3 regions of the Neobacillus sp. 204 genome follow, and region 2 is predicted to be linked to each of the others. Evidence: riboswitches for the same ligand, from Rfam matches in the RefSeq annotation. Region 2 holds a riboswitch; each other region holds the start of a gene.
What was found. Region 2 has a riboswitch for thiamine pyrophosphate ahead of tenI (thiazole tautomerase TenI). Riboswitches for the same ligand answer to the same signal wherever they lie in the genome.
Positions count from the first base shown of each region.

Region 1: another riboswitch for thiamine pyrophosphate. It lies ahead of thiM (hydroxyethylthiazole kinase); the one in region 2 lies ahead of tenI (thiazole tautomerase TenI).
Region 3: another riboswitch for thiamine pyrophosphate. It lies ahead of thiC (phosphomethylpyrimidine synthase ThiC); the one in region 2 lies ahead of tenI (thiazole tautomerase TenI).

Region 1 is NZ_JBJORY010000005.1:60,395-66,268, forward strand. Features, by position in the region: gene thiW (energy coupling factor transporter S component ThiW) at 1-507, opposite strand, end outside; gene thiE (thiamine phosphate synthase) at 504-1,163, opposite strand; gene thiD (bifunctional hydroxymethylpyrimidine kinase/phosphomethylpyrimidine kinase) at 1,163-1,978, opposite strand; gene thiM (hydroxyethylthiazole kinase) at 1,994-2,809, opposite strand; TPP riboswitch at 2,892-3,001, opposite strand; gene dcuS (DcuS/MalK family sensor histidine kinase) at 3,095-4,705, opposite strand; gene ACJ004_RS11705 (response regulator) at 4,740-5,417, opposite strand; gene ACJ004_RS11710 (dicarboxylate/amino acid:cation symporter) at 5,650-5,874, shown strand, end outside.
Region 2 is NZ_JBJORY010000014.1:76,736-82,609, reverse strand. Features, by position in the region: gene ACJ004_RS24230 (MMPL family transporter) at 1-1,279, shown strand, start outside; gene ACJ004_RS24225 (hypothetical protein) at 1,675-2,064, shown strand; TPP riboswitch at 2,275-2,383, shown strand; gene tenI (thiazole tautomerase TenI) at 2,512-3,156, shown strand; gene thiO (glycine oxidase ThiO) at 3,125-4,270, shown strand; gene thiS (sulfur carrier protein ThiS) at 4,281-4,484, shown strand; gene ACJ004_RS24205 (thiazole synthase) at 4,486-5,253, shown strand; gene ACJ004_RS24200 (thiazole biosynthesis adenylyltransferase ThiF) at 5,250-5,874, shown strand, end outside.
Region 3 is NZ_JBJORY010000010.1:144,667-150,540, forward strand. Features, by position in the region: gene ACJ004_RS20740 (GNAT family N-acetyltransferase) at 432-1,214, shown strand; gene ACJ004_RS20745 (small acid-soluble spore protein H) at 1,451-1,630, opposite strand; TPP riboswitch at 1,877-1,990, shown strand; gene thiC (phosphomethylpyrimidine synthase ThiC) at 2,160-3,935, shown strand; gene ACJ004_RS20755 (SRPBCC family protein) at 4,219-4,653, opposite strand; gene ACJ004_RS20760 (SRPBCC domain-containing protein) at 4,675-5,517, opposite strand; gene ACJ004_RS20765 (branched-chain amino acid aminotransferase) at 5,801-5,874, shown strand, end outside.

The DNA of each region.
Region 1 (5,874 bases), on a different contig from region 2:
CCTGATCGTTGTATCATTTTCAGTGACAATCAATACTTTTTTCTTTGAAAAAACGGTTAAAAGAATGAAGCCAAGAAGCGCTCCTGCAAACGAGCTAAAAATAAATAAAGGAATAAATCCAAACATGGTCGCTTTTTGGCCAAGTATAAGTGTTGCGATTGGATAGGAAAGGAGTGCACCAAGGATTCCTGTCCCGATTACTTCTCCGATAAACGCAAGATATAGTTTTCTAGTTTTCCAGAATAATAGCGAGGCAAGCAATGCTCCGACCATACTGCCCGGAAAAGCAAAAAGCGAACCTGTTCCCATCAGATTTCTTAACAGGGAAACTCCGAAGGCCTGGGCAACCGCATAGTATGGTCCCAACAAAACAGCTGATAAGACGTTCATAAAATGCTGGATCGGAAAGACCTTTGTAAATCCAATCGGAATATAAAATAGGTTGCTTGAAATGGTCCCAATCGCAATCATCATCGCTGTTAACGTTAGTTTATGGGTTTTTTTCACGATTCCACCGCTCCTTTAAAAATGACGCTATTTCTTAAAGCTTTCGCTGCTTCTAGCGGTGATTCTGCCTGGCTTATTGCTGTAATCACAGAAACCCCATCTGCACCTGCATCTATAATAGATCGAGCATTTTCAATCGTAATCCCGCCGATTCCGACGATCGGCATCTCACAGCCATCTTTTCGTAGTTCTTCAATCAGGGTCGTTCCGCGAGAAGGCTTGGCGTCTGCCTTTGTATTTGTTGGAAAAACAGGTCCAATCCCGAAATAACTTGCTCCATCTCGGACCGCCGCCATGGCTTCTTCCGGTGAATGGACGGAGACCCCAAGGATTTTGTTCGCTCCGATTCTCTCCCGTACCGTTTGTACCGATTCATCTTCTTGCCCGATATGAACACCATCCGCATCAATGGCGATAGCCAACTCGATATCATCATTCACAAGGAAAGGAATTTGATGGTTTCTGCAAATGGACTGGAGTTCTTTAGCCAATGCATATTTTTCAGCACCCGTTAAGGCACCCTCCCCTTTTTCGCGAAATTGAAAAAGAGTAATCCCACCCGAAATTGCCTCTTTTAATACCTCAGCAGGTGCCTTTAAACAGTTGGCGCTGCCCATAATAAAATAAACACGTAAAGCCGCGCGTAAATCAATCATTACCGCTCCATCTCCTTACCACGTTTTCTGTTTCCATACGCCCAATGGTTGGTTGGACCATGTCCTTGACCAATCTCCAATTGATCCTCAATGGCTGCCTGAATAAAATCCTTCGCTTTACAAACTGCTTCATAAACAGATAATCCTTTTGCCAGTTCAGCGGTTAGCACGGCGGAAAAAGTACAACCTGTTCCATGAGTATTCTTTGTCTGGATTCGTGGACTTGTAAAGGTGTAGAATTCCTTCCCATCAAACAACAAATCTGTTGAAACGGACTCGTCTTCATCATGACCGCCTTTGATGACGACATTCTTTACCCCATACTCATTCAGTCTTTTAGCAGCTTCTTTTTTATCTTCATTGGTTTGAATTACCAGACCGGTAAGCACTTCTGCCTCCGGAATATTTGGTGTAATCACCTTGGAACGTGGCAATAAGTATGTTTTCATGGCAGAAATAGCTTCCATTTGCAACAAGGAAGCACCACCTTTGGCAATCATAACAGGATCGACTACCACATTCTCCCATTCAAAAATTCTTACTTGGGCTGCGACAGCCTCGATGATTTTTGCATTGAACAACATTCCTGTTTTCACTGCATCCGCACCCATATCCGTGCCAATCGCTTCGATCTGCTTAACAACTGCCTCAGCTGACATTGGATAGACAGCATGAACCCCTAATGTATTTTGTGCAGTTACTGCGGTTAAGGCCGACATCCCAAAAACTTCTAATTCCTGAAACGTCTTTATGTCGGCTTGAATTCCAGCACCGCCGCCGCTATCGGAACCTGCGATCGTTAATGCTTTTTTCATTTAAAGTACCCCCTCTTATCGATCCACCTTTTTAAAAGAAGCATGTATATTTATGTCTTCTGTCGAAACCTTAGACAATTGGTTTAAAAATTCGATTTGGAAACTTCCCGGTCCCTGTTCAGCTGTTTGAGCCGCAGCCTTTTCAGCCGCAACCCCATAGGATGTTAATGCCGCTACCGAAGCTTGAAGCAAATCACTTTCTACTCCTGCAAAGGCACCAATCACAGATGTTAGCAGGCAACCCATTCCAGTCACCTTTGTCATGATTGGGTGGCCATTGCTAACCAGATAGGTGGTTTCGCCATCCGTTACAACATCCTCTTTTCCCGTGATGATGACGACGCAATTTAATGTTTGTGCTGCTTTTACTGCAAGGGAAATGATATCACCATTTGCTGATGCACCTGCATCGACGCCCTTAATTTCCCATTTCTCGCCTAATACATTAGCAACTTCAGCTGAGTTTCCCCGAATCACTGAAACGTTCACCTCGTTCATGATTCTTTGTGCTGTTTCAGTTCGGTAACGGGTAGCCCCAGCACCCACCGGATCTAAAATAACGGGAACGCTGGATTCATTGGCTGCTTTTCCGGCAATGATCATCGAATCTACTGTTTGCGGGTTTAACGTACCAATATTCAAAACTAATGCACTAGCTATTTTTGCCATATCTGCAACTTCCTCGGCAGCATAGGCCATAACAGGCGAGGCACCCAAAGCAAGCAAACCATTTGCGGTAAAATTCGTTACCACAACATTGGTGATATTATGAACAAGCGGATTGACCTTCCTTACTTTTTCCAACGTTTCATGCAAACCGATAATTTCCATTTCAATCTCTCCATTTCTATTAATACATAAAAAAAACCAGATCCATAAACGGACCTGGTTAGTTAGTCAGAGAAAAAATAATACCTTCACATGGCTACTTTCCTACGCTGGGATTACCCAGATCAGGTCCGAAGGGTTAAAAACTTGATCGTTTTCTCTCAGCCTGATTACAGGGCACCCCTAGTAGATCTAATACTTTATTAAATTAAGTAAGTAAATAATAACGCTATGGAACTATAATGTAAAGAAAATAGTTTTAATAGATATTAAGTTAACATAATATTATTATTGTTTACTTTTATAAGGGATCGTAACAATAAATGTTGCCCCTTTTTCTTTTTGAGAATGTATTTCTAACTGTCCTGATAATTTTTCCAGGCTTTGCTGTACTAAAAATAATCCAATCCCCCGATTTTCACCCTTGGTAGAATACCCTTTCACACATAAGCTATTGATGATATCCTCATCAATCCCTTGTCCTGTATCATGAACCTCCAACACGAGGATTTCATCAAAATAATCCAATCTTAAGGTCACTTTTTTAATCGGATAGTCTGCAACTGCATCCAGTGCATTATCGATTAAATTCCCAAGGATCGTGACCACCTCGTGAGTGGTTCCACGCTGGATTGGTTCGGGTAAAGATCCTTCCCCTTCAATGATAAATTCACAGCCTTTTTCCCTTGCAAAGCTAAGCTTTCCTAAAATAAAACCTGCTAACACGGGGTCTTTAAAACGACTGACAACAAATTCTACCTCTGATTGTTGGTGGTCAACTATTTTAGAAATGTATGACGAGACCGTTTGATAGTCCTTCATATGGATTAAACCTGAAATGACATGTAGTTTGTTCATGAATTCATGTGACTGGGTACGCAGTGCCTCTGCATATAACTTTACACCGGTTAATTGTTCAGCCAATTCTTTGATTTCGGTTTTTTCCCGGAAAGTAGCAATCGCACCGACAATCTTCCCTTTCACAATCACAGGGACTCGATTGGTTACAATGGTAATATGATTAATCTCTTGTTCCTGATATAACTGTGATTCCCCCGCTTCTAGGACGGTAGAAAGTTTGGAATTTGGCATGTAATCGTCCACTTTTTTTCCTAAAAAGGGTCCGTCGATTCCCGCAATTTGAAGAAGTCTAACCCCTTCATTATTAACGAGTGTGGTTACCCCATCTTGGTCAACCGCCAAGATCCCTTCCTTAGTCGATTGCAGCATCGCACTTCGTTCTTCCAACAGTTTTGCTATTTCACTTGGCTCAAGACCAAAAAGAATGGCTTTGATTTTTCTTGCCAGAAACAGAGCTCCTAAAACCCCAACTAAAATACCAACACCGACTCCGATCAAAATAATCCTTCTGCTTTGTTCGATTGCCTGATTGACTTTTTCTAAAGAGATCCCCACGGCTACGGCCCCTATTTGTTTATTCTTTTCATCAAAAACAGGGACAAACGAGCGTAAAGATATTCCTAATGTTCCTTTTGCCGTCGAAATATGCTCTTTCCCTTTTAAAACAGGACCTTCATCTCCGCCGACAAAATGGAGACCGAGGAGATTACGATTCGGATGTGATTTTCTTATTCCATACATGTCCATAACGACGATAAATTCAACATGTGTGGTCCGTTGGATATCATTGGTAAATGTTTGGATATCCTTTTCTGCTTTTTTATTTATTAACCCTGTTTTTACAATTGGGGATTGTGCAACGATCTTCGCAATATTCGTGGCTTTCTCAGTCTGGCTTTTCTTTGTTTCATGTGAGATTCTGTTGGTGATTAATGTTTCGGTAACGAACAATGCCATTATGACCACGATACAAACTAGCAGAGTAATCGTCGTTTGTAAACGGAGTTTTGGTTTTCCAATCCTGATTTTCCAGCCCATCCTGCTCCCCCCTACTTACAAACAATCGAGTTATTCACACTCCATAACGGTTAATTGGTCTCCCGACACCGCCATAATGAATGTGTATCTTCACTTTTCCTTCTTTTTCTAAATAATCAAGATATCTTCGTGCAGTTACCCGGGCCATTCCAATGCCTTCTGCTACTTCTTCCGCAGAAACAGGTTCTTTCTCTTGCGAAAGAAAGTTTGTAATTTTTGTTAAGGTGTTCATATTTAATCCCTTTGGGAGACTGTCTTTTTCGGCTTCTTTTTTGTGATCAATATATAAGATCTGATCAAGCTCCTCTTGTAAAAGAGCTTTCTTTTCTCCCAACTTCAGACGATAGTTTTTATAGTTATCTAGTGACTTTTTTATACGATTGAAGGTAAATGGCTTCATGATGTAATCAAAGGCACCTTGTTGAAGAACTCCATGGATGGTTTCAATATCGCTGGCAGCTGTTATCGCAATCACATCAACAGAAATGGCCGCTGAACGAAGTTCTCTAAGCATCTCCAATCCACCCATATATGGCATATAAATGTCGATAATGGCAAGGTTTGGTCGGAGCTCTTTGACTAATCGCATACCCTCCACCCCATTGGCAGCGACTCCGATAATCGTAAACCCTTCAATCCTATCAATAAATTGGCGGTGGACCTCCCGAACCATCGGATCATCTTCTATTAATAATACTTTTAACGGAAACATCCCCTGCTCCCCCTTAGAGTACTCACTTTTATATTAATATCATGGCCTATTTTATCAAAATAGTAAATTAATAGTTTACTTATTTAGAGTTGCTTTATTATGGTATTTTCTATAACAAAAGGAACAATAAGACCAATATGACCAAAACCTTACTGTTATCTGAATTTTCATTTATTATGTAAATGGGTGGGAAGAAAGCGTTAACAAGTCTAACAAAGGGGTGTACGGGATCATGAAAATTAATTTTAAAAATTTGACCGTCCAAGTATTACTAGGGATTGCACTTGGGATAGTCATCGGATTTCTTTTTCCGAAATTCGGTACGGAATTAAAGATTTTGGCGGATATCTTTATCAAGTTAATTAAGATGGTTATTGCTCCAATTGTATTTTTTACGATTGTCATTGGTATTGGCAACATGGGGGATTTAAAAAAGGTTGGGAGAATTGGTGGGAAA
Region 2 (5,874 bases):
ATCAATGATGACAGCTTTAGGGAGCAGCTATGCCAATTCTGATAGTGACCCAAATTACCAGGCATTAATGCAAACAATGGATCAGTTATCTTCTTCGTTAGCTCCTATTACACCTGAAGGAATAAAAGCATTAAATGATAATTATAATGCTGTAACTGCAGGTTTTGCTGAAGCAAATAAAAATCTAACAGCCATGAGCAGCGGTTTATCCCAAATGGGAGATGGCTTGAAAAAACTCGAAGAGGGCCTTGGTAAAGCAACGACTGGAATAGGAACAATTGTAACGAATATGAATAGTGTTTCCGATGGACTTGGCCAGATGAAATCAGGTCAGCAGCAGCTTGCAGACGGGCTTAATGGATTCAGTGTCTTTGGACAAAATCTATCGGATGTAAACGGCGGGTTAAAGCAAATCTCTGATGGACTTGGGCAAACAAATGGATTCTTAACCCAATATAAAGGAAATAAAACATTCTTCATTCCAAAAGAAGCATTGCTGGATAAGAACTTTAAAAAATCATTAGATACGTTCTTGTCCAATGATCGAAAAATTACAAAGATGATAGTTGTTTTAGAAGCAGATCCTTATTCAGAAGATGCATTAAGTACGGTAGATAAAATTAATGCAACAGTGTCTAGTGGGCTTAAAGGGACAGTTCTTTCCGATGCTAATAGTGGCACATCAGGTCCAAGTGCTACAACAAAAGATATGAATGATATATTGAGCCGAGATCTAAATAGAACGACAACTATAGTCATCATAGGAGTATTGCTTGTGCTGTTCTTTGTAATAAGATCTTTCTGGACACCAGTTTTCATAACTGCATCCCTTGTAGGAGCATACTATGCAGCGATGTTCATCATAAACTATATTTTCATAGATTTGCAGGGATATGAAGGAATTTCTTCCTTCGTTCCATTCTTCTCCTTTATCATTATAGTAGCCTTGGGAGTAGACTATAGTATATTTCTGATGATGCGCTTTAAGGAATACCCTCATATGTTGCCAAAAGAGGCAATCGTGTTGGCTTCAAGACATATAGGCGGTGTAATTATTGCTGCAGTTTTCATACTAGGAGGCACTTTTGCCACACTTATGCCTTCTGGGTTGGTACTTTTATCTGAATTGGCCATAGCTGTCATTATAGGACTGGTCTTGCTTTGCTTTGTGCTGCTTCCTGTCTTTTTGCCAGCGATGATTGCCCTTCCAGATACCCTTGCAAATTTATTTTCTAGAAAAAAGGAAGATAAATTAAACTTCGAGGAAAAAGTAATATAAGAAGAACTTAATTTCAAATTTCCAACCACTTTCTGAACCATAGGAAGTGGTTTTTTTGTTTTCTATTTAGATATTAATGGAGTGTTCACATAATTGTAGAAAACCTTTTGAATAGACAAAAATATTATGAAAAGTAGTGTGATATAATTTTACCGGAAGGGAGGTAGAAAATACCAAAACGATAATGATATAAGTAAATTAATATTTTTGAAATTTAGATTCCATCCTATTAAATCTGCAATCTTCCCCTGTAATTTTCATCAATTTGAATCCACTATCGTGTCGTCTTATAATATTTTTCCTGTTAAATGCTGAAGCGAATAATTGTATTTAATACCTAGAATAAATGGGAGTGTTCCCAATTAAATTAGAATTATTAAAAAAGGAGCGGTATTATGCATGCTGTGCTAAATAAGATTGCTAAAGGCATCTCTGTTTGTTATTCAGAGGTTTTCCCCAATCAAGACAATGATTATTTCAACTTTGTTTATATTGGGAAGTTATTTTTGGTTGCTGACTCATATTGTATGAATCCAGATTGTACATGCCAAGAGGCAGTTCTTAATTTTGTTCAAGTTTATCCGAGGGAAAATAAGAAAGCTGACAGTTTTATGATAAGGTTTAAACTTAACGGCAGGGGATATAAAATTCATGACCATGGCAAATTCAGTAGACGTGAAATAAAAGCCATCGTTTTGCATTTTACCGCCGACGACACGATCCCCCAATTTTTAAATGAACGATTCAAGGAAATGAAGGAAAAAGCAAAAGAAATTCTAAGTTAAGTGCCAGATTAAAGGTCCCAGCCAACAACCTCGATCCTAATCAACCAATCTATATTGGCCAAAAACTAACCATAGTAAAATAATAATTTATCAAAAAAAAATAAGGGCACAGAACAAATGAAGTGTATGTATAAAGAAATTATTTGACATTTCTAATCGAGGTGTTAATATTATCCATGTAGTGTATTTTTTACGATTTAATAAGTGAAGCAAATCCGCTAGAGGTGCCTTTTTAAAAGGCTGAGATTGAAGTGATACTTCGGGACTCTATGAACCTGATCTGGGTTATACCAGCGTAGGGAAGTGGAAACTAGGATATTTGAGAACAGAAGAAACTTCTTATCTAAGAAATTTCTATTTCAAATTTTCAAACCACTTTCTGAACCAAAGGAAGTGGTTTTTTGTTTTCTATTTTATTCCATAGCTGAGCGGAATCTTCTTAAAGGAGTGACTTGTATTTTAACTAGTGTTAAAGAGTTACATATTATCTCCAATGGTAAAATGCCGATCGAGCAGCTACGTGAAATTGTCATGGATATTCACCCATATGTAACCGCGATTCACTTACGAGAAAAACAAAAAACAGCAAGGGAACTTTTTCAAGCCGTTGAACTTTTAAGTGCGGCAAACCTGCCATTATCAAAGGTTATTATTAATGATCGAGCGGATGTTGCCTTAGTTACAAAGGCTGGAGGTGTTCAATTAGCCTTTCATAGTTTAGATGCTGCTATTATAAAAGAAAATTTTCCGCAGCTTAGGGTAGGGAGTTCGATTCACTCCTATGAAGAAGGACAACAAGCAAAAGAGAATGGTACTGATTACGTGCTATACGGCCATGTCTTCCCTTCACAATCAAAACCAGGTATGACTCCCAAAGGGCTTAACGAATTGACAAGGCTTACACAACTAGCCATTCCGGTTATTGCAATTGGCGGCATAACACCTGAGAATACGGGCCAGGTACTCCACGCAGGAGCGAAGGGTATCGCTGTCATGTCAGGGGTTTTAGAAGCACTAGACCCATTATCAGCAGTAAAAGCTTACCTCAATGTATTAAAAAATGGAGATGGATACAATGGAAGAATCATTTGATGTTGCCATAATCGGAGGAGGAATTATCGGAGCCTCTATTGCCTATCAGCTATCAAAAATGGGAAGAAAAGTAATTATAATTGAGAAGGACCGGTTGGCATCCCAAGCATCAAGTGCGGCTGCCGGAATGCTGGCAGCTCAAGCAGAAATTGAAGAAGATGGTCCCTTATTCCAGCTGGCTTTAAAAAGTCAGGCGATGTTTTCTGCTCTCTCAAGGGAGTTATATGAATATACTGGAATTGATATCGAGTATGTGAATAAGGGAATGGTAAAAATTGCAGAAACGGAAGAAATAGCAGTAGAAGTAAAAAAACAGGTTGCCTATCAACGGAAGTGGGATCCAAAGATAAACTGGCTTGATGCAAAGGAATTACAAGAAATGGAACCGTCTCTATCACCCAGTGTAGCTGGAGGGATGTATCTTCCCAACGATGGGCATGTCCAGCCAGCAAAATTAGCACAAGCGCTTGCAAAAGCGGCTGTTTATTTTGGAGCAGAAATACGTGAAAATACCGAGGTCCTTTCTTTTATCTTTGAAAACGGTCAGGTTAAAGGGTTAAAAACCACTACTGGCGTCATCCATAGTGAACAGGTTGTCGTTGCCACCGGGGCTTGGGCGGCGAAGTTAATGCGTGAATCGGGGCTGGACATTCACGTGTATCCTGTAAAAGGGGAATGCTTTTCCGTTAAATCGGAAAAACCGATTATAAATACGACTATTTTTTCCGATAAACGTTGTTATCTGGTACCAAAACAAAATGGAGAAATTTATATTGGGGCTACAATGATTGAAAATACCTTTGATAACAAGGTAACGCTAGAAGGAATTGCTACATTAATAGAAAGAGCGACTCAGCTAGTTCCTCAGCTTAAGGAAGCAGCTTGGGAGAGGGTGTGGTCGGGAATCAGACCTCAAACTGGCGATGGAATCCCATATATTGGCGAGCATCCAAGCTGGAAGGGATTGTTCGTTGCGGCGGGGCATTTTCGAAATGGAGTTTTGTTAGGCCCGGTAACAGGGAAGCTAGTAGCTGACTTACTAACAGGCAGACTAGTAGATGAGACTCTTCTTTCAGCTTTTCATCTAGAAAGACACAAACAATCAGTTTATTAGGAGGGAAAACATGGAGGTAGTATTAAATGGCGAGTTGATCCAATTACCAGCGCATGTCGAATTTGTTTCAGATGTTCTCAAACATTTTAAAGTCCATGATAAGGTCGTGGTTGTGGAAATAAACGGCGAAATATTATCTACAATAGAACACCAAAGTACTAGATTATCAGATAAAGATCGAATCGAATTAGTCCATTTTGTAGGAGGCGGTTGACATGTTAAAAATAGGTTCTTTATCCTTTCAATCTCGTTTGTTACTTGGAACGGGAAAGTATCCAAGTTTTGAAATTCAAAAGGAAGCAGTGGAAGTTTCTGAAACAGAAATCCTCACGTTCGCGGTTAGACGAATGAATATTTTTGAAGCTAGTCAGCCGAATTTTTTAGAACAGCTAGACACCAATAAATATACGCTTCTTCCTAATACGGCAGGAGCGAAAACAGCAGCAGAGGCGGTCCGGATCGCAAAATTAGCAAAAGCTTCAGGTCTGTGTGACATGATTAAAGTAGAAGTAATTGGTTGTGATCAAACCTTACTTCCTGATCCGATTGAAACCCTAAAGGCCACAGAAGAACTAGTGAAGGAAGGATTTATTGTCCTTCCTTATACCTCCGATGATGTTGTTTTAGCAAGGAAACTACAAGAAGCCGGTTGTCATGCGGTCATGCCAGGGGCATCGCCAATCGGATCTGGTCAAGGAATCATCAATCCCGTAAACCTTAGTTTTATTATCGAGCAAGCCGTTGTTCCTGTGATTGTCGATGCTGGGATTGGCTCACCAGCCGATGCTGCTTTGGCGATGGAATTAGGAGCCGATGGTGTGTTATTGAATACGGCTGTGTCAGCAGCGAAGGATCCGGTAAAAATGGCAAAAGCGATGAGATTAGCCATTGAAGCTGGACGGTTAGGCTATGAGGCTGGTCGAATCGAGAAAAAGAGATATGCTACAGCAAGCAGTCCAAAGGAAGGAATGAGTATCGGGTGAATAATCGGTACTCACGACAAGAACTATTTTCACCCATTGGAAAAGACGGGCAAGAGCGAATATCCAATAAACATGTCCTCATCATAGGAGTAGGAGCACTCGGATCAGGTTGTGCCGAAGCACTCGTCCGTGCTGGGATTGGGAAATTAACCATCGTAGATCGTGATTATGTGGAATGGACTAATTTACAGCGCCAGCAGTTATATTCTGAAGAAGATGCTAAAAATAGAATTCCAAAAGCCATTGCGGCCAAAAATCGCTTAACAGCAATTAACTCTTCTGTGGCCATTGAGGCAATCATTGCGGATGCCTCTGTTTTAGAGTTGGAAGATTGGGCTAAAAATGCTGATATAATGATTGATGCAACGGATAATTTTGAAACTAGAATGATCATGAACGATGTATCTCTAAAGGTTGGAATTCCATGGATTTACGGTGCTTGCGTTGGAAGCTACGGAATCTCCTACACGATTATTCCCGAAAAAACGCCTTGCCTTTCTTGTTTATTAGAAACAGTACCTCTAGGAGGATTAACTTGTGATACAGCAGGTATTATTAGTCCAGCTGTTAACATGGTCGTTTCATTTCAGGTAAGTGAAGCATTGAAAATTTTGGCCGGAG
Region 3 (5,874 bases), on a different contig from region 2:
ACATCTGGGGATGATATTTACAACCTAAAACAACTTCCAAAATGATTATCATAAAATAACTAATTAATTATTTTGCTAGATAATCAGAATAAAACAAGGGATACTGTTATTTTGTCAGTATCCCTTGTTTATAACATCGGTATTTTCTCTTTAAATTTCCGCCAGATCATTTGTTTGATTGGGGGATTTTCTCTTATTCAGGAAGTAAAAACTTAGTCACTAAAATATTCCGCTTCTATCCTTCTATCCTACAAATAATCTACTCCTAGTTTAATTATGAAAAAATTGGGGTTTAATTTTAATCCCCTTTGATTCCCTATTATCAAATAGGGAACTAGTTCCTAGTCGATCTTTTGGATTATTCCTTTATTTTGATGTATTGTAGATAAATAGGAGATTTTTAGGTTTTATTTTTCAAGGGGGGAATTGACTTGATTAGAAAGCTTACGGACCAAGATCATCATCAGGTTCTCGCTTTTTTAAGTGAGGAACCATCTATTAATCTATTTATTATTGGGGATATTGAGGCCTTCGGTTATTCTTCTGAATCACAAGAACTTTGGGCCGAGTTTGACGAACAGGACATGATTAAAGCCGTCCTACTTCGATTCCATCAATCTTTTATTCCTTATGCAAAAGGAGAATTCGATACGAGTGGTTTTGTATCGATTATGAAAAACTACAGCCAGCCCATTCTCCTCTCCGGAAAATCAGATATTGTAGCGAAATTTGAAGTTTATGATGAGCTACATCTTGGTAAGAAGCAAGTGACTTATTTTGCTGAATGCAGTACCGCTGAATGCCTATCCCCCAATGATGTCGCCTATAAAAAGGCTAGTATCGATGATGTCGATCAAATCATAGGACTCCGCCATTCCATTGAGGAATTCTCCGTAAGAAGTGACGCCCGGGACGTATTAGTACAATCAATGGAGGCTCATACATCAAGAACCTACTTTACAGAGGACAATGGTGTCATGACTGCTTGTGCCTCAACCGCAGCGGAAAATTCAATGTCGGCAATGATTGTAGGTGTCTGCACTAGGAAGGAATATCGCCGGCAAGGTCTCGCCACTTCTATTATGCAAAAGGTTGTTCAAGATGTCCTAAATGAAGGGAAAACCCTTTGCCTATTTTATGACAACCCTGAAGCTGGCAGAATTTATAAACGACTCGGCTTTAAGGATATTGGCATGTGGACCATGCATCGCTGATTTGTAGATGAATGTTTGTTTTTGCAAACTTCATTATCTGCATACATTATTAACGACCGGGCTCGCTTCTTCTTGGCAAGCTCGGTCGCTTAGACGCTCTATTGGCGACCCTTCTCACTTCTTTTTGCGGAGTTCGGTCGATTAAACGCTTTAAATCTTTATTAAAGAAAATAACCGAATGTGTTTACATACGGCTATTTTCAAAAACAATGTTTTAATAAAAGCAAGCTGACGAATCACTGTTCTATTAGGTTTGATACAGAAACACTTTGTTTATTGTTTGGTTCTTCAAGAGGATGGATTGTGGCTGTACCGTTATTTTGGTCTACATGCTCAATATAAATCTGTGTTCCATTATACTTTACATTAGCCATAGCTGGTGAACTAGCAATTTCCTGTGCTCTTTGTGCATCCATGTTCATGACCTCCTTTTAGTAAATAACAATTAAAGTATTTGTTCAGAATTCCTTGTTTATACCCTTGTTTAAAAAAAAGAGAAGCCTTCATTTTGGACTGTCCGATAGGTTTGTAAACAAAATGAAAAGTACACTAATTGAAAAAACTACAAAAATATTTTTTTAAATATTTTCACTTATTTCTTTTATTTTTCTAAAACCTATGTTATTTTTTAAAAGTAAACAACATATTTTATACTGTTTCAATAGTTCTACTAGGGGGGTCCGATAGCTCGGACTGAGAGAAGAATGCGTTAAATTCTTTGACCCTTTGAACCTGATCTGGATTATACCAGCGTAGGGAAGTAGTTTCAAAGGCGTACTAATTATTTTTCTGCGCCACTACTTTTTGACGAAAAATCAGGTTCTGTGTAAACAGAGCCTTTTTTTATTGTCTTTCATTTATAAGTCTGCCCCTGAGGTGCTTGTAATGGAACTTATGCAGTAACTCCTAGATCGCAAAATCTACTATTTATTAGGAGGAAGTTACATGCAAAATCAAACTGAAGTGAACATTGAGTTAAAATCGCAATTTACAGGAAGTAAAAAAGTGTATATCGAAGGATCAAGGTCTGATATTAGGGTTCCAATGAGAGAAATTCAGCTGGGGCGCACCGTAACATCATTTGGTGAAGAAGACAATGCCCCTGTTCGCGTATATGATACGAGCGGTCTATATACAGATTCCAATTATCATGTCGATATCAGAAAGGGACTTCCGCAGATCCGCAAGAAATGGATTCTCGAGCGTAATGATGTTGAGGCCTATCAGGGAAGAGAAATAAAACCTAAAGATAACGGATATCTCGAAGATGATGAACGAGCGAATCTCGAATGGTTTCCAAACATTAATAAAAGACCTCTTCGTGCAAAAGCAGGGCAAACGGTCACGCAAATGCATTACGCCAAAAAAGGCATAATCACCCCTGAAATGGAGTTCATAGCGATTCGAGAAAATGCCGATCCTGAGTTTGTTCGTAGTGAGGTTGCCAATGGGAGAGCGATTATTCCGGCAAATATAAATCACCCGGAAGCCGAACCTATGATCATTGGCCGAAATTTTCATGTCAAAATTAATGCAAACATTGGCAACTCAGCGGTCACTTCATCAATAGAGCAAGAGGTTGAAAAAATGACATGGGCGACCCGTTGGGGGGCAGATAACATCATGGATCTATCAACCGGAAAGAATATACATACAACTAGGGAATGGATCATCCGTAACTCACCAGTTCCAGTTGGTACAGTGCCAATATATCAAGCACTCGAAAAGGTAAATGGAGTAGCCGAAAATTTAACCTGGGAGGTTTACCGGGATACATTGATAGAACAGGCCGAACAAGGGGTCGATTATTTTACCATCCACGCTGGCGTCCTGCTGCGGTATATTCCGATGACGGCAAAACGGACAACAGGGATTGTCTCCCGCGGCGGCTCAATTATGGCACAGTGGTGCTTGGCCCACCACCAAGAAAGTTTCCTTTATACCCACTTTGAAGAAATTTGTGAAATTTTGAAGCACTATGACATTTCTGTTTCACTTGGAGATGGTTTACGTCCTGGAAGCATAGCCGATGCGAATGATGAAGCGCAATTTGCAGAACTGGAAACGTTAGGTGAATTAACGCAGATCGCCTGGCAGCATGATGTCCAAGTGATGATTGAAGGCCCTGGCCATGTACCAATGCATCTAATTAAAGAAAATGTTGATAAGCAAATGGAAATCTGTAAAGAAGCTCCATTCTATACCTTAGGACCATTAACAACCGATATTGCTCCAGGATATGATCATATTACTTCTGCAATTGGTGCTGCGATGATCGGCTGGTTCGGAACAGCCATGCTTTGCTATGTGACACCAAAAGAACATCTTGGTTTACCGAATAAAGAGGATGTCCGCGATGGTGTTATTGCTTATAAAATTGCTGCTCATGCTGCTGATTTAGCCAAGGGCCACCCGGATGCACAAATAAGGGATAATGCTTTATCAAAAGCTCGTTTTGAATTTAGATGGGAAGACCAATTTAATTTATCATTGGATCCAGAACGTGCAAGGGAGTACCATGATGAAACACTTCCTGCTGAGGGAGCAAAAACGGCTCATTTTTGTTCCATGTGCGGCCCGAAATTTTGTTCCATGCGAATTTCCCATGACATTCGGGGGATGGCAAAAGAGGGGACCAATAGCGTGGAATTAGCGATTGATGAAGAAATGAAGAAAAAAGCGGAGGAATTTGTCACTGATGGATCAAGAATTTATCGATAATAATGACTCCGATAACATAAAAAGATTAAAGGAAGAAATAGTTGTTTTGCAACAAAAGATCCATCACTTAAATGGGAAAATTCATTCCATTCAGTGTGGCTGTAAGCATATATTTTTGGAAACCCCAGGTATGAGGAAATGTCAAAAGTGTAGTTTAACCGAAAGTACGTATTATTAGAGCCTATGAACCCATCCGGAATTTGTCAGATTCCGGATGGGTTCACTTTTTTCTCCATGTTTAGTCGCCCATTTGCGGCGTTTTCTTTTTGGGCTCCTGTCTTTTTTAGGATTCAAGAATTTCCCTTATATTTTTTAAATCTTTCCTGTTTGCTCGTTTCATCATGGGGGCCATAAACGGGGCAAAGACTTTTGAAAAACCAGTTGGATTCCCTTTGTTCCTTAAGGTCATTCGGGTGTGATGACTGTCTATAGCTTCCCAGGTATAGATCGTCTCCATTGGAAACGGTCCCTGTGCGGTTTTCATCACTAGCTTATTTTCTGGAATATATTCTGTTATTTCATAAATATAGGCAAGTTCTCTCCCAAGAAATTGTGCTTTAAAGGCAACTCTAGAACCCAACTTCAATGGTTTTTTCGTTTGCCATTCCACCGATTGAATATTTACATACCATTCTGGGGCATTGTCTGGATTCGTCGCATACTTTGCAACCTGATCCACAGGGCAGTCGATAATTATTTCAGTAAAAACATCTACCAATATGATTAACCTCCACTACCTTCAACTTTTAAGACTTATTTTTTCTACATAATTTTTAAGTAACGTGCCGAGTAAATATTTCCATCCTTCAGTATGTGATGGTTCCCAGTCCTCTTGAAGGATTCCTGAAGCAGTATGAGAAAGTTGCAGCAAAGTAGCCCCGTCTTTTTCTACTAATCGGTACGTATAAGAACTATTTACCGCTCCTTGCATCCCTAAGTGACCATGGAGACGAATTTCTTCTGGTGCATTCACATAATAAACGTTCCCCCAGACAGCCCCTTCATTTTCACGCCATCTTTCAATGAATTGCCCGCCCGGAACAGGCTCAAACGTAAAGTGAGATGGTACCCCTTTTGGAGCGATACGAAATTCCCACCAGTCCCCTGCTTGTTCCGTTAAGGCTTTAAACACCTGTTCACGCGGAGCGTTGATTTCTACTTCTTGCTCGATACGAAATGCGCTGCTTTGTGCTTGATCGGTTGTTTTCATGTCTGACTCTCCTCCTGTTTTTTCAATGACTGATCGTAAATTTAATAGTGAATTGGCGGTAGTTTGCATGTATTGCCCTACCCAACGATTATGCATTTCCTGAAGTGGAATGGCATTGAGGAAATTTCGTCGATATTTTCCTTCCCGTCTAACCACTACCAACTTCCCTTCCTCCAAAATCGTTAAGTGCTTCATAATTGCATATCTGGTCACTTCAGGAAAATATTCATTTAGTTCACCAGTTGTCTTAGCTGATTGCTTCAAAATATCCAATATCCTTCTTCGAATTGGATGACCTAAAGCTTTAAATAAAGTGGAAAGTTCGTCTTCCATTGCAACGATCCTTTCGTGAGAAACGTAAATTCTGGTCACAATATGTGAATAGATTGTTTCATTTATCATGTGACCTTATGGTAACATGTATTTCTCAAAAGAGCAATTAGGTGAATTTTCCCATGCTTAGGACCTCTACTCTTAGTGGAATGAAGGCTAAGGATTTTATTCCTCATCCTTTTGTCTGTCCATTTTAAATCTAGAGAATGGATGTGGATGGTATAAAAGTGGTATAGTTAGATAATACAGTTAATTTTAATTTTTAGAATTTCCGCTAAAACAAAGCCTACTTTTATAGTAGAGAATCGACAAGAGGTGTGCCATGAAACAAGAAATTGGATTTATTCAAAGAGAAGTTTTAAAGGAAAAGCCTGATTTTGCTTCACTTGGTTTTGG